Regions from separate parts of the Rhodovulum viride genome, predicted to be linked through region 1. Evidence: riboswitches for the same ligand, from Rfam matches in the RefSeq annotation. Region 1 holds a riboswitch; each other region holds the start of a gene.
What was found. A riboswitch is a leader RNA that binds a small molecule or an ion and turns the genes downstream of it on or off. The one in region 1 is predicted to bind cobalamin.
Positions count from the first base shown of each region.

Region 2: it holds a riboswitch for cobalamin, as region 1 does, so the genes downstream of both, BYZ73_RS07290 (DUF1636 family protein) here and BYZ73_RS09845 (FecCD family ABC transporter permease) in region 1, are expected to answer to the same signal.
Region 3: it holds a riboswitch for cobalamin, as region 1 does, so the genes downstream of both, BYZ73_RS03345 (hypothetical protein) here and BYZ73_RS09845 (FecCD family ABC transporter permease) in region 1, are expected to answer to the same signal.
Region 4: it holds a riboswitch for cobalamin, as region 1 does, so the genes downstream of both, BYZ73_RS23570 (ABC transporter substrate-binding protein) here and BYZ73_RS09845 (FecCD family ABC transporter permease) in region 1, are expected to answer to the same signal.

Region 1 is NZ_MUAV01000009.1:132,451-135,799, forward strand. It holds gene BYZ73_RS09835 (heavy metal translocating P-type ATPase) at 1-1,127, shown strand, start outside; gene cueR (Cu(I)-responsive transcriptional regulator) at 1,124-1,513, shown strand; cobalamin riboswitch at 1,553-1,752, shown strand; gene BYZ73_RS09845 (FecCD family ABC transporter permease) at 1,922-2,914, shown strand; gene BYZ73_RS09850 (ABC transporter ATP-binding protein) at 2,911-3,349, shown strand, end outside.
Region 2 is NZ_MUAV01000006.1:207,649-210,997, forward strand. It holds gene cobN (cobaltochelatase subunit CobN) at 1-325, opposite strand, end outside; gene cobW (cobalamin biosynthesis protein CobW) at 336-1,373, opposite strand; gene BYZ73_RS07290 (DUF1636 family protein) at 1,370-1,753, opposite strand; cobalamin riboswitch at 1,878-2,100, opposite strand; gene tcuA (FAD-dependent tricarballylate dehydrogenase TcuA) at 2,122-3,349, opposite strand, start outside.
Region 3 is NZ_MUAV01000003.1:125,255-128,603, forward strand. It holds gene BYZ73_RS03335 (ABC transporter substrate-binding protein) at 1-686, opposite strand, end outside; gene nikR (nickel-responsive transcriptional regulator NikR) at 813-1,277, shown strand; gene BYZ73_RS03345 (hypothetical protein) at 1,300-1,668, opposite strand; cobalamin riboswitch at 1,700-1,911, opposite strand; gene metH (methionine synthase) at 2,030-3,349, shown strand, end outside.
Region 4 is NZ_MUAV01000012.1:2,129-5,477, reverse strand. It holds gene BYZ73_RS11490 (FecCD family ABC transporter permease) at 1-991, opposite strand, end outside; gene BYZ73_RS23570 (ABC transporter substrate-binding protein) at 988-1,983, opposite strand; cobalamin riboswitch at 2,100-2,290, opposite strand; gene BYZ73_RS11480 (hypothetical protein) at 2,570-3,349, opposite strand, start outside.

The DNA.
Region 1 (3,349 bases):
CCGACCCGGCGCTGGGCCTCGCACTGGTCGCGGGCGTCTCGGTGCTGATCGTCGCCTGTCCCTGCGCCATGGGGCTGGCCACGCCGACCTCGGTGATGGTGGGCACGGGCCGCGCCGCCGAAATGGGGGTTCTCTTCCGCAAGGGCGATGCGTTGCAAAGCCTGTCGGGCGTCGCGACGGTCGCCTTCGACAAGACCGGCACCCTGACCGAGGGCCGCCCCGAACTGACCGAAGCGCGGCTGGCCGAGGGCTTCGATCGCGGCGAGGTCCTGGCCGCTGCCGCCGCGCTCGAGGCCCGCTCGGAGCATCCGCTGGCCCGCGCCATCCTGGCCGCCGCCCCCGATCATCCCGAGGCCGAAGGGGTCGAGGCGTTGCCCGGTTTCGGCGTCAGGGGCCGGGTCGGCGGCCGTGATGTCCTGGTGGGCGCCGAACGGCTGATGGCGCGCGAGGGCATCGCGCTTGGCCCCCTCGCGGCCGAGGCGGCGACGCTGGCCGCAAACGGCGCAACCCCGGTCTTTGTGGCCCTCGACGGGCGCGCGGCGGGGGTGCTGGCGCTGGCCGACCCGATCAAGCCCTCGGCGCGCGCGGCCATTGCCGGGCTCCACCGGATGGGCGTCGCGACCGCGCTGATCACCGGCGATACCGAGCCGACCGCGCGCGCCGTCGCGGCCGAGCTTGGCATCGGCCATGTGGTGGCAGGCGTTCTGCCCGGCGGCAAGGTCGAGGCGCTGGAGGGGCTGCGCGCCGAGGGCCCGGTTGCCTTCGTCGGCGACGGGCTCAACGACGCGCCCGCGCTGGCGGCGGCCGATGTGGGGCTTGCCATCGGCACCGGCACCGATGTCGCCATCGAGGCGGGCGACGTGGTGCTGATGTCGGGCGATCCGCAGGGCGTCGTCAACGCGCTCCATGTCAGCCGCCGGACGCTGGCCAATATCCGCCAGAACCTGTTCTGGGCCTTCGCCTATAACGTCGCACTGATCCCGGTCGCGGCGGGGGTGCTTTATCCGCTGAACGGGCTCATGCTGTCGCCGATGCTGGCGGCGGGCGCGATGGCCTGTTCGAGCCTCTTCGTGCTGTCGAACGCCCTTCGGCTGCGCGGGCTCGGGCCGCTGGAGGCCCGGTCATGAATATCGGCGACATCTCGAAGGCGACGGGCCTGCCCGCCAAGACCATCCGCTATTACGAGGAGATCGGCCTGATCCGGCCTGCCCGGGGCGCCAATGGCTACCGGCATTTCTCGGAAACCGACCTGCACAACCTGACCTTTCTGGGCCGGGCGCGGTCGCTCGGCTTCTCGATCGAGGAATGCCGGGCGCTTCTGGCGCTTTATACCGACAAGGCCCGGGCCAGCGCCGATGTGAAAGAGATTGCCCGCACCCATCTGGCGCAGATCGATGCCAAGATCCTGGAGCTGCAGGCGATGCGGGCGACGCTTGCCGATCTGATGGCCGCCTGCGCGGGCGATCATCGTCCCGACTGCCCGATCCTCAAGGGTCTGGCCGGAGAGCCCTGAGCCGCCCGCAATTGGGCTTTGACAATGCGCGCCGATGGGCTAGGCAGGAGCGACTTCGGTTCCGGCCCGCAAGGCCGGAGAAAAGGGAACGCGGTGCGCCCCCGCAAGGGCAACTCCGCGGCTGCCCCCGCAACTGTAGGCGGAGAGCGCGGCTGACAGACGCCACTGGGCCTGTCCCGGGAAGGCCAGCCAAGCGACGACCCGCAAGCCAGGAGACCTGCCGAAGCGACGATCACCCTTTCCGGGCGCGGGGCGCGCCCCGGAGCGGCCAGCCCGCAGCGGTGAGACAGATCACCGTCCGGGGGGCTGGCCCGATCCCGCCGCGCCCCGGACCGCCCGCAAGGGCAGGGAAGGCAGGGCGATGAACGATCCGGAGACAAGACCGGCCGACCGAGACGGAGCGCGCGCATGAGGGGGCAGGGGCTCTTCTGGGCGCTTGCGCTGCTGGTGGCGGCGCTTTTCGGGCTGTCGCTGCTGATCGGCCCGGCGGGACTGTCGGTCGGCGACAGCCTCTCGGCGCTTCTGGCCGGGCGCGGCGAGGCGGCGGTGCTGGTCATGCGCGAGATCCGCCTGCCCCGCGCGATCCTGGCCGTGCTGGTGGGCGCGAGCCTCGGGCTCTCGGGCGCGGCGCTGCAGGGCTACATGCGCAACCCGCTGGCCGAGCCCGGCCTGATCGGCGTCTCGTCGAGCGCCGCGCTGGGTGCGGTGCTGGCACTGCAAACGGGGCTTGCCTCGGCGCATGTGCTGGCGCTGCCCGCTTCGGCGCTGACCGGCGCGCTGATCGCCGTCTCGCTGCTGCTGCTGCTGGCCGGACCCCGCGGCGGGGCCTTCACGCTGATCCTCGCGGGCATCGCCCTTTCGGCGCTGGCGGGCGCGCTGACGCAACTGGTGCTGAACCTCTCGCCCAATCCTTACGCCACGGCCGATATCGTGTTCTGGCTGATGGGCTCGCTCGCTGATCGCTCCTTCACCCATGTCTGGCTGGCGCTGCCGCTGACTCTTCTGGGCTGGTTGATGCTGGCCGGTCTCGGCCGCGGGCTCGATGCCCTGACGCTGGGCGAGGATGCGGCGGCGGCGCTGGGCATCCGGCTCGGGCGGCTGCGCCTCGCGCTGGTCCTGGGTGTCGCGGCCTCGGTGGGCGCGGGGGTGGCGGTCGCGGGCGCCATCGGCTTTGTCGGTCTGATCGTGCCGCATCTGCTGCGCCCGCTGGTGGGCGCCCGGCCCGGGCGGCTGCTGGCGGCCTCGGCGCTGGGTGGCGCGGCCCTTCTGCTGGCCGCCGATATCGGCGTGCGTCTGGTGCTGCCCGACCGCGACCTCAAGCTGGGCGTCGTCACAGCACTGATCGGCGCGCCGCTGTTCATCCGGCTGATCTACCGCACCCGGGCGGAGGCGGGCGCATGACCGGGCTTGAGCTTTCGCATCTGACCGTCCGGCGCGGCGCCTGCCCTGTGGTCGATGATGTCACCGCACGGCTGTCGCCGGGCGACTGCGTGGGCCTTGTCGGTCCCAATGGCGCGGGCAAGACCACCTTGATGCGCGCAGCCCTCGGCCTTCTGCCGCACAAGGGCACATCGAGCCTCGCGCGCCTGCCCGCGCCCGAGCGTGCCCGCGCCGCCGCCTGGCTGCCGCAAACGCGCGAAATCGCCTGGCCGGTCAGCGTCGAGACCCTGGTCGGGCTTGGCCGCACGCCGCATCTGGGGCCGGGCCAGCGTCCCGGACCCGCCGACCGCGCAGCCGTCGATGCCGCGATGGCGCGGCTCGAGCTGGCCGGGTTCGCTACGCGCCGCGCGACCGAGCTGTCAGGCGGCGAACAGGCGCGGGTGCTGATCGCCCGGG
Region 2 (3,349 bases), on a different contig from region 1:
CGCGGGCCAGCGCCCCGATCTGGGTCAGCCCGTACTCCCAATAGGCGCGCCCGCCGATCAGCCGGATCAGGATGCCCTTCGCCCCCGAAAGCGTGCGCTCGGCATAGGTATCGACCGAGAGCGGATGGATCAGGGCCGCGAGATTGGCCAACCTGAGGGTGGGCATCCGGCCTTCGGGGCCGCCGCCGCGATGCCAGCCCGCCGCGAAGGCCCCGAGATCGCTGTCGGAAAAGGACAGCACCGCCAGATCGGCCGGGTCCTGACCCAGATCCGTCGGAACGGCGGTTTCCTCGAGCCCGTGGCTTTCGCGGAAGACGACATGCATGGGGGCGGCCTCAGGCGCTCAGAGCCGCGCGGATCGCGCCTTCGTCGATATCGTCATGCTCGGCGATCACGACAAGCCGGGTGGCGCGGGTCTCGTCCGGCGCCCAGGGCCGGTCGAACTGATGGCGCACCCGCGCGCCCACCGCCTGCACCAGAAGCCGCATCGGTTTGCCCGCGACCGCGACATGGCCCTTGACCCGCAAGATGTTCTGCGTGCGCGCCAGAGCCTCGATCCGGGCCGAGAGCGCCTCGGGGTCGTCCTGTTCGGGCAGATCGATCACCACGCTTTCGAATTCGTCATGGTCATGCTCGGCGCCGCTGTCGTGATGGCTGGGCCGGGCGTCCAGATCATCCTCGGCGGCCGCGCCAAGTCCCAGGATCACGCGCGGATCGACCGCGCCTTCGGTCACCTCGACCACGGGCAGCGGGCGCGGCGCCTCGGCCTCGATCACGGCGCGGGCGGCGGCCACGCCTTCGGGCCCGGCCAGATCGGGCTTGGTCAGCAGCACGATATCGGCGCAGGCGATCTGGTCCTCGAAGACCTCGGACAGCGGCGTCTCGTGATCGAGGCTGTCATCGGCGGCGCGCTGGGCATCGACCGCGGCGACATTCGGCGCGAAGCGGCCCGCGGCCACGGCCTCGGCATCGGCCACCGCGATCACCCCGTCGACGGTGATGCGCGAGCGGATCGCGGGCCAGTCGAAGGCCTTCAGCAGCGGTTTCGGCAGCGCCAGCCCCGAGGTCTCGATCAGGATGTGGTCGGGGCGCGGGTCAAGCTGCAACAGCGCCTCCATGGTCGGGATGAACTCGTCGGCGACGGTGCAGCAGATGCAGCCATTGGCAAGCTCGACCACGTTCTCGGCCGGGCAGTCGGGCAGGGCACAGCCCTTCAGGATCTCGCCATCGACGCCGACATCGCCGAATTCGTTGACCAGGACGGCCAGCCGGCGGCCGCCCGCATTCTGCATCAGGTGGCGGATCAGCGTGGTCTTGCCCGAGCCGAGAAAGCCGGTGACGACGGTGACGGGAAGCTTGGCGAGATCGGTCATTTCAGGGCCTCCATGGGCGGGATGCGGGCAATGCAGTTCTTGCGGAAATGCTCGGGGCGTTCGCGCCAGGGCACGAGCCCGTCGGCGGCGTCGCGATAGGCACGGGCGCCCTCGGCGAGGATGGGCGCGCCGGTCGTCTCGTCGAAATTGCCATAGACATAGGTCCAGCGGCCCGGCCCCCGCAGCGCGACGGTGCAACCCGAGGCACAGGCCGAGAGGCATTCGACGGGCACAAGGCGCACGCCGTCGGGCAAGCCATGGGCGCGGAGGGCCTCGTGAAGCAGGCTGCCCGGACGGGGGGTATCGGGATCGGCGGGCTGGCGGCGCTTGCAGGTCGTGCAGACCAGCAGCTCGACCGGGGCGGGTTCGGGCGCGCTCATGCCGGACAGGCCCGGCGGCAGAAGGAAACGGAAACACTCATCGTCGGGCCCCACTTGGTCGGGGGACAAGGGCGAAGCGCGGGCAGAGCCGAAGCCGGACCCGACACCGGAACACCCCGTCCGGTTCACGTCGTTCGGGCTGGCAGGTCTCCCGGCTTGCGGATGTCAGAGGCGGGGCCTCTGGCGGCGGCCCTGCCTTCCCAGCCTCATCGGGCCAGTGGCATCGGGCGGCCTCTCCGGTCACGGTCGCGGGGGCGGCTGCGCTTGAAGGCCCGATGCATCGACTCCGGCCTCTGGCGCATTCCCTTTTCACCCGTCCTGAGGCGGGCACCAGCGCCGCGTGTCATGCCCGCCCCGCGCGGGTCTTGTCAAGCGCGATGGTCGGGGCCGGGGCGGCGGGCGGCCTCTTCGCCCGCATGGCGGATCAGGGCGAGGCTGCGAAACCCGCCATGGCCGAGCTTGCCGAAGGGCAGCGCCAGCACCAGCCCCAGCACCGCGCCCAGATGGAGCGCCAGCATCAGCCCCATGGCGGCGCCGTCGCGCAAGGCCAGAAGCGCAAGGCCCGAGGCGGCGACGATGGCAAGCTGCGCCCGAAGCCCGCGATTGGCGGCCTGCATGCGCGGCGCGGCCGGTCGGCGGTCGGCGGTCCGGTGCCAGCGTTCGAGCCCGGCGAGCCCGGCCAGCATGGCGATGCCGCCAAGGCTGCCCAGCAGCACGGGCGCGCTGGCCAGCGGATAGGGCGCCAGCGCGCCGCCAAGATGCAGGACGGCTCCGGCAAGGGTTGCGAGCGCGGTCAGCGCGGTGCCTGTGACCAGCAGGTGATGGCTCCAGCGCCGCGCCCGCCCGACCGGGCCGTGCGCCCCGTCGCAGGCGCGTGCGGCCCCGAGATTGGCCAGCGTCAGCGCATCGCGGCAGCCCCGGCCGAGGCTTTCAAGCGACGGCCGGGCGGGTGGGCCGCCGGTTGCGCGCCAGAACCGCCAGAGCCGCAGCCCGAGGCCAAGACCGGCCCCCGCGAAGGCCAGTGCCGCGCCGCCCGCCATCGCCGCGTGTGGGATCACCGCATAGAAGGCGCCCGGCCCGTTTCGGGCGGAAAAAAGAACTCCGGGCGGGAGCAGGATCAGGGCGGCCAGCGGCGGGCCGATCAGGCATATCAGGAAGATCAGGTCGGGCAGGCGCGGGGGCAGCCCTGCTGCGTGATCGGCGGCGCGCGCGGCGGCCAGCGCCGCGGGCAGGTTGACGGCCAGCGCATGGGGCGGCGCGTATTGGCAGTCGTAATGGCAGGACCGGCAGTCATGGCAGAGATGGGCCAGATGGCGCAGATCGCCCGCCGCGAGGCTTGGGCGCCGCCGGGCCGCCGGAAAGACCGCGCAAAGCCCGGTGCAGAAGCCGCAGGTGTTGCAGATGTTCAGCGCGCGGGCGGCCTCGGCCCAGGGCTCGGGCTCTGGCGGAGCGGGGTCCGTCGCCGCCGGGGCCGGAACGGCGGCGGGGCGCGGGCGGTTGGCGGCGGGGCCCGCAAGCGCGGCCGCGCCTGCCCCGGCGATGCGGCCGAAGACGCCGCCGACGGTCAGCCCGGTGCCGGAAAGATAGCCCTCGCCC
Region 3 (3,349 bases), on a different contig from region 1:
TCGGCCGGGGGCACGGCGACGATCTGCGCCGCGCCGGTACGCGCCAGCGCCAGCCCCGTCGCCTCGGCCCCGAAGACGAAGGTCACGCGCGGAAACGGGATGTCGGGGCCGTGCCAATAGGGGTTCGGCGCGACGATCAGCTGTTCGCCCTCGCGCCATTCGACCAGGCGGAACGGCCCGGCGCCGACCGGGTGGCGGGCGTAATCCGGCCCGTAGGATGCCTTTGGCACGATCCCCAGCGTCGCCAGATCTCCGGTGAAGGTGATCTGCGGGTGGCGGAGTTCCAGCTCGACCGTCAGCGGGCCGGTAGCGCGGGCCTCCTTCAGCACCTTGAGATCCGTCAGCCCGTCGCCGTCGCGCGCGGCGTTGAAGGTGAAGGCCACGTCCTCGGCGGTCAGGGGCGTTCCGTCCGAAAACCGCGCATCGTCGCGAAGCGTGACGGTCCAGGTCAGACGGTCGTCCGACAGCGACCAGCCGGTCGCCAGATCGCCCGCCAGCGACAGGTCGGCCGCGCGCCTGAGCAGCGTTGCCTGAAACAGCGGATTCCCGTAGCGGCCCCAGCCCATGATCGGGTCGAAACCGGTCTCGGGTTCGCCGCCCACCGCCAGCACCAGCGGCGGGGCGGCCTCGACAGCCAGCGGCAGACTCAGCGAAACGGCAAGGGCCAGGAAGGACAGAGGGCGCATGAGGACTCGGTATGATTTATGCCTCCCATCTTCATACGCCCGGCGCGGCGGGAATGCCAAGCGCGGTTCTGTGCCTTGTTTGCCCCGCGCTCCGGAGGCAAAGTCGCCGCAAAGCGGGAGGGGCCCATGCAGCGCATCACGATCACCATCGAAGACGACCTGCTGGAGGCGCTCGACGCCTTCATGGACCGGTCTGGCGCGTCGAACCGGTCCGAGGCGCTGCGCGACCTGATCCGCCGGGGGCTTGACCAGGACGCGCCCGAGACCGCCGAATGCGTGGGCGTCGTGACCTATGCCATGGACCCCGCGCAGCGCGATCTGGGGCGGCTGGTGCCAGAAAGCCGCCAGCAGCACCATGACGCGGCCATCGCGGCGCTGTCGGTGCCGCTTGACCATCACGCGGCGGTCGAGGTGGCAGTGATGCGGGGCACGGTGGGCTCGGTCCAGGCCTATGCCAACAGCCTGTTCCTGCAGCGCGGCGTGCGGCACGGCCAGACCGTTCTGATCCCGGTGCGGACCGAGGTCGAGTTCCACCTGCATGGCGAGCGGGCGCATACCCACGATCACCTGCGGGTGCTGGACCGATTCTGACCCTGTCCGCGAAGGGTCCGGGCTAAAGCCTGAGCCGCCGCGCCCGGGCGCCGCCCCGGCGGCATGGGCGGGGCAGGGCCAGATCCAGCGGCCGGGGCGGCATCGCGCGGATCTGCACCAGCAGGCGGCGGAACTCGTCCAGCGCGGCCGTGGCCGGACCCGGTGCCGCCTGCGCCTCGGCGGCGCGGGCGGCGGCGGGCAGATCGGCCCGGCCGGGCAGGCTGCCCAGCCATTGCATGAAGCCAAGCTGGCCCAGCTCGCGCGCCCGCGGCCCCGTCTGGGGGCAGGCGGCAAGCCGCATCAGCACCATCTCCAGCATCGCCGGCAGACCGGCCCCGCCCGGAACCTCGTCACGAAAAACCGGGCCGCGCCGGCCCCTGATGTCATCCATCGCGGATCTCCTTGCCGGGGCACCCCGCCCGGGTTCACACGCTTGGATGGCAGGTCTCCTGGCTTGCGGGTCATCGCCGCCCCGACCCTTCCCGGACCGTTCGGTCCAGTGGCCGTCTCGGGGGGCTCTCCGCCTACAGTTGCGGGGGCAGCCGCGGATTTGCCGGAGGTTCCGGCGGACCGCGTTCCCTTTTCACCCGCGCGGCCGGCAAGGCCTGCGGGAACCATCGCCACAAGCGCTACCCGGCCGGGCGGGCGGCTGTCAATGGCGCAGAATATCGGCCGTGAATGTGAGCCGGGCTCATAAAGATCCTGACAAACATGAATTGGACAGGCGCGGCCGAAGGCCATATCTGCCGTCCATGACCCAATCCGCGCCCCGCCCCGCCCGCCATTCGCCTGTCTTCGAGACCCTTCGCACCGCCGCCGCCGAGCGGATCCTGGTGCTGGACGGGGCGATGGGCACCCAGATCCAGAAGCTCGGCCTGACCGAGGACGATTTCACCGGTTCTGGCGGCGGCTGCGCCTGTCATCTGCACGGCGACAAGCCGCAGAAGGGCAACAACGACCTTCTGAACCTGACGAATCCCGACGTGATCGAAGAGATCCACTACCGCTATGCGATGGTTGGCGCCGATATCGTCGAGACCAATACCTTTTCCTCGACCGCCATCGCCCAGGCCGATTACGGGCTGGAAGACAAGGTCTTCGCGCTGAACGAGGCGGGTGCGCGGCTGGCCCGCAAGGCGATGGACCGGGCCGAGGCCGAGGACGGGCGGCATCGCTTCGTCGCGGGCGCGCTGGGACCGACGAACCGCACCGCCTCGATCAGTCCCGACGTGAACAACCCGGGCTACCGGGCCGTGACTTTCGACGACCTGCGGATCGCCTATGCCGAACAGCTGCACGGGCTGATCGCGGGCGGCATCGACCTGGTTCTGATCGAGACGATCTTCGACACGCTGAACGCCAAGGCCGCGATCTTCGCCTGCGAGGAGGTCTTTGCCGAACAGGGCCTGCGCCTGCCCGTCATGATCTCGGGCACCATCACCGACCTGTCGGGGCGGACGCTGTCGGGCCAGACGCCCACGGCCTTCTGGCATTCGGTGCGCCATGCCCGGCCGCTGACCATCGGGCTGAACTGCGCGCTGGGGGCCGATGCGATGCGCCCGCACCTGGCCGAGCTTTCGGCCGTGGCCGACACGCTGATCTGCGCCTATCCCAATGCCGGGCTCCCGAACGAGATGGGCGACTACGACCAGACACCCGATGAGATGGCGGCGCTGGTCGCGGGCTTTGCGAAGGACGGGCTGGTCAATATCGTCGGCGGCTGCTGCGGGTCGACCTATGACCATATCGCGGCGGTGGCAAAGGCGGTTCGGGGCCATGCCCCTCGCAAAATCCCAGAGATCGCGCCGAAGATGCGGCTCTCGGGGCTCGAACCCTTCACCCTGACCGACGACATCCCCTTCGTGAATGTGGGCGAGCGGACGAACGTCACCGGCTCGGCCCGGTTCCGCAAGCTGATCAAGGAACAGGACTACGCCACCGCTCTGGATGTCGCGCGCGATCAGGTCGAGAACGGCGCCCAGATCATCGACGTCAACATGGACGAGGGCCTGATCGACAGCAAACAGGCGATGATCGACTTCCTGAACCTCGTCGCGGCCGAGCCCGACATC
Region 4 (3,349 bases), on a different contig from region 1:
CTATGGGCAGAACCTGGCCCGGGACGAGACTGCGGCTGATCACGTCGGCAGCGACCAGAAACACCGCCCCGGCCAGCGCCGAGGCAGGCACCAGCCGGTCGTGACGGGCGCCCACGAGAAACCGCATGGCATGGGGCACGACGAGGCCGACAAACCCGATGGCACCCACTTTCGACACGAGCACCCCGACCATGACGGCGGTCGCGGCGATGAGGCTGCCGCGCAGCGCCGGGACGTTGATCCCCAGAGAGGCGGCCCCGTCTGCCCCGAAGGTGAAGGCGTCAAGCCCGCGCCGGTGCCACAGGCAGAGGGCGACGCCCGCAACAGAGACGGCCATGCAGGCGCCCACGTCGTCCCACCTGATCCCCGAAAGGTTGCCCATCAGCCAGAACATGATGCCGCGCGCCTGTTCGGCATTGGCAGACCGGGCGATGATGAAGGCGGTCAGCGCGTTGAACAGCTGCGAACCGGCGATCCCGGCGAGGATGAGGGCGGCGGCGGCCTGTGTTGCGCGTCCGCCTCCCACATCCCCGCTCACGGCTCGGGCCAGAACCGCGACACAACCGAAGGCAAGAAGCGCCCCGGTCAGTGCGCCAAGCGACATCGAGATCGCGCCGCCGCCCAGGCCCGCGACCGTCACCAGCACCGCCCCGGTCGAGGCGCCTGCCGAAAGGCCCATCAGGTAGGGATCCGCCAGCGGGTTGCGCAAGAGCGCCTGAAGAACGACGCCGGTCAGCGCCAGCCCTGCCCCGCAACACGCCGCCACCACGGCGCGTGGCAGGCGATAGCTCCAGATGATCCCCGCCTCGATCCCGTCCACCGGATAGCCAGCGCCCCACAGGTGGTTTGCCAGCGTCCCGAGCACCGTGACGAACGGCAACCGGGTCTCGCCGATTGCCGTCCCGGCCAGGATCGTCATGCCCAGAACGACAGGCGCCAGCCAGAGGCCGCGCCATGTCACGGCACGCACGGGCGCAGCCTCCATGGTCATTCGAAGGACATCTTCGAAAGCGCCTCGGACAGCGCCTGCAACCCGTAGATCGACCGCATCGTCGCGCTCATCGCATGGGCGTCCATCTGCACGATCCGCCCGTCCCGCACGGCTGTCATCTGGCGCGCGACCGGGTCGGTGCGCAGGAACTCCAGCTTCTTCTCCACGTCGTCTGCCGGGAAGCGGCGGCGGTCCATGGAGGCGACGACGATGATGTCGGGATCGGCGCGGGCGATGCTTTCCCATCCGACCGTCGGCCATTCCTCATCGGACTCGATGACGTTCTCGATCCCAAGCTTCGCCATCATGTAGCCCGGCGCCCCGAGCCGCCCGGCGACATAGGGGTCGATCTCGAGATCGGCCGAAGAGAACCAGAACACCGCCGACAGATCTTCGGGCAGTTCAAGGTCTTCCGCGCGCGCGATCGCGGCGCTTTCGGTGGCCTGCAGATCCGAGACCAGCGCGTCGCCCGCGGGCTGCACATCGAAGATCGCCGCCAGTTCGCGGATCCCCTTGTAGACGGACGCGGTCTCGAAGGCGCCGGTGCGCGTTCCATCGCCGCCGGTGGAATTGTCCTTGGTGTCGCAATCGGCGGGCAGGATGTAGGTCGGGATGCCGATGTCGTGGAACATCCCGCGCGTGGCCACGATGCCGCTTTCGCCGACGTGCCATTCGTATTGCACGGCGACCAGTCCGGGTTTCTTGCCGACCACGCTCTCGAAGCTGGGATCGTTGTCGGCCAGCCGCTCGATCCCGCTGTTCACCTCGGCGTATTCCGGCAGGACCGGATTGAACCAGACGGACGTGCCGGAAACCTTCGGCGCGAGGCCAAGCGCGTACAGGATCTCGGTCGCCGACTGGCCGATGGTCACGACACTGTCCGGGGCGGCGTCGAAAGAGACCTCGAGCCCGCAATTTGTCAATGTCAGGGGGTATTCCGTTTCCTGCGCGTGCAGGGGCAGGGCTGTGCCGACCAGCAGCGCGGCGATCATGAAAGTCCGTTTCATCCGATCCGTCCCGTCAGACAGGACCATCCGGGACGAGACGCGAACCGAATACGGCAGGGCGGCCACATAAGGTATCCCGCCCCGGCACACCCCGTCCGGTCGTGGTTTCACTCTCGTCGGCAGGTCTCCTGACTGACGGGTCGCTGCGCCTCTCGCCTTCCCGGGTGCGACCCCAGTGGCCTATCGAGAGATGCTCGCCGCCTACAGTTGCGGGGGCAGTTCCGTTTCCCGACCGAGGTCGGCACGGATTCCCTTTTCATTCCCGAAGGAAACCGACGGGTCGATCACTGGCAGCTTTCCGTCCGCGGGGCAAGAGGCCGGAGACGAGGACTTCGCAATGGGCCGCCACTGCCAGACCTGTTGTCCGCTTGGTCGGGGAAACTCAAACGTGGGACCCCGAGGCAGCGCGGTTTAACCCCCGAGCGAGCCTGGCCGTTCGCTGCCGATTGCCGACGTTCACTCAACAATCCCGATGGACAGGTCGAAAGCGAAAAGCGGGCATTCAGTCTCGCGCCCGCGATATTGGACAAGTCCAGCATATATGGTTGCGAGTTTCGGGATCGCGCCTGTCTCAGTCCATCCCGTTCGCCCTGCGGCGGAGCGCTTCGCGTGCTTCGGCAGCGGCCTTCTCTTCGGCGACACGGATCTCGAGATGGCGTCGGATCATCTTCCGGGTCCGGCGCGGCCACCAGGCGGGCAGCACCGAGAAGTTTACGACCCTCAGAGCCAGACGATGCGCCCAGAAGAGGGGCGAGGGCTGCCATTCCAGTGCATCGCACCAGTCCGGGCGCACGGGATTGGTCAGGAAATCGCTGATCGCAATTGAAATCTGACTGTTCTGGCCGATGCAAGCCGGGGGGAATACGCCGAGAGCCCAGCTTTCCTTGTGGCGTGTCCACCGGTGGTGGCGCAGCCTCACGACAAGCGCACCGATGCTGTGGCTGTCCGGGGTGCCCATGCCTGCCGTGACAATGGTGAGACGGCGGAGCATGGGCTCGAAATCTCCTACCCCCCGGCCCAGCCCCAAAGACGGATCACTCCGGCTGAGGAAGAAGCGCCCCCAGGACCAGGTGTAGGCGATCCCGAGTTTGCGGTTGAACCGGATGGGCCGGTAGCGAGGCCAGATGCAGGCGGCGATGAAGAAGAAAGTGGGCAGCGCGAGGAAGATGGCGCCGCCGATCCAGCGGTCGCCGTGCATTTCCATCATTCTTTTGTAGAAAGAAGTGAAGTCCTCATTTCCATAAACTTCGGGGCTACGCTTGACAAGGCGTTCGAGCGCAGCCCTGAAATACGCCTCTGAATTCAGCCAGATCTGAATATTGTCCCACAGGATGTTCTGCTCCCACCAGGA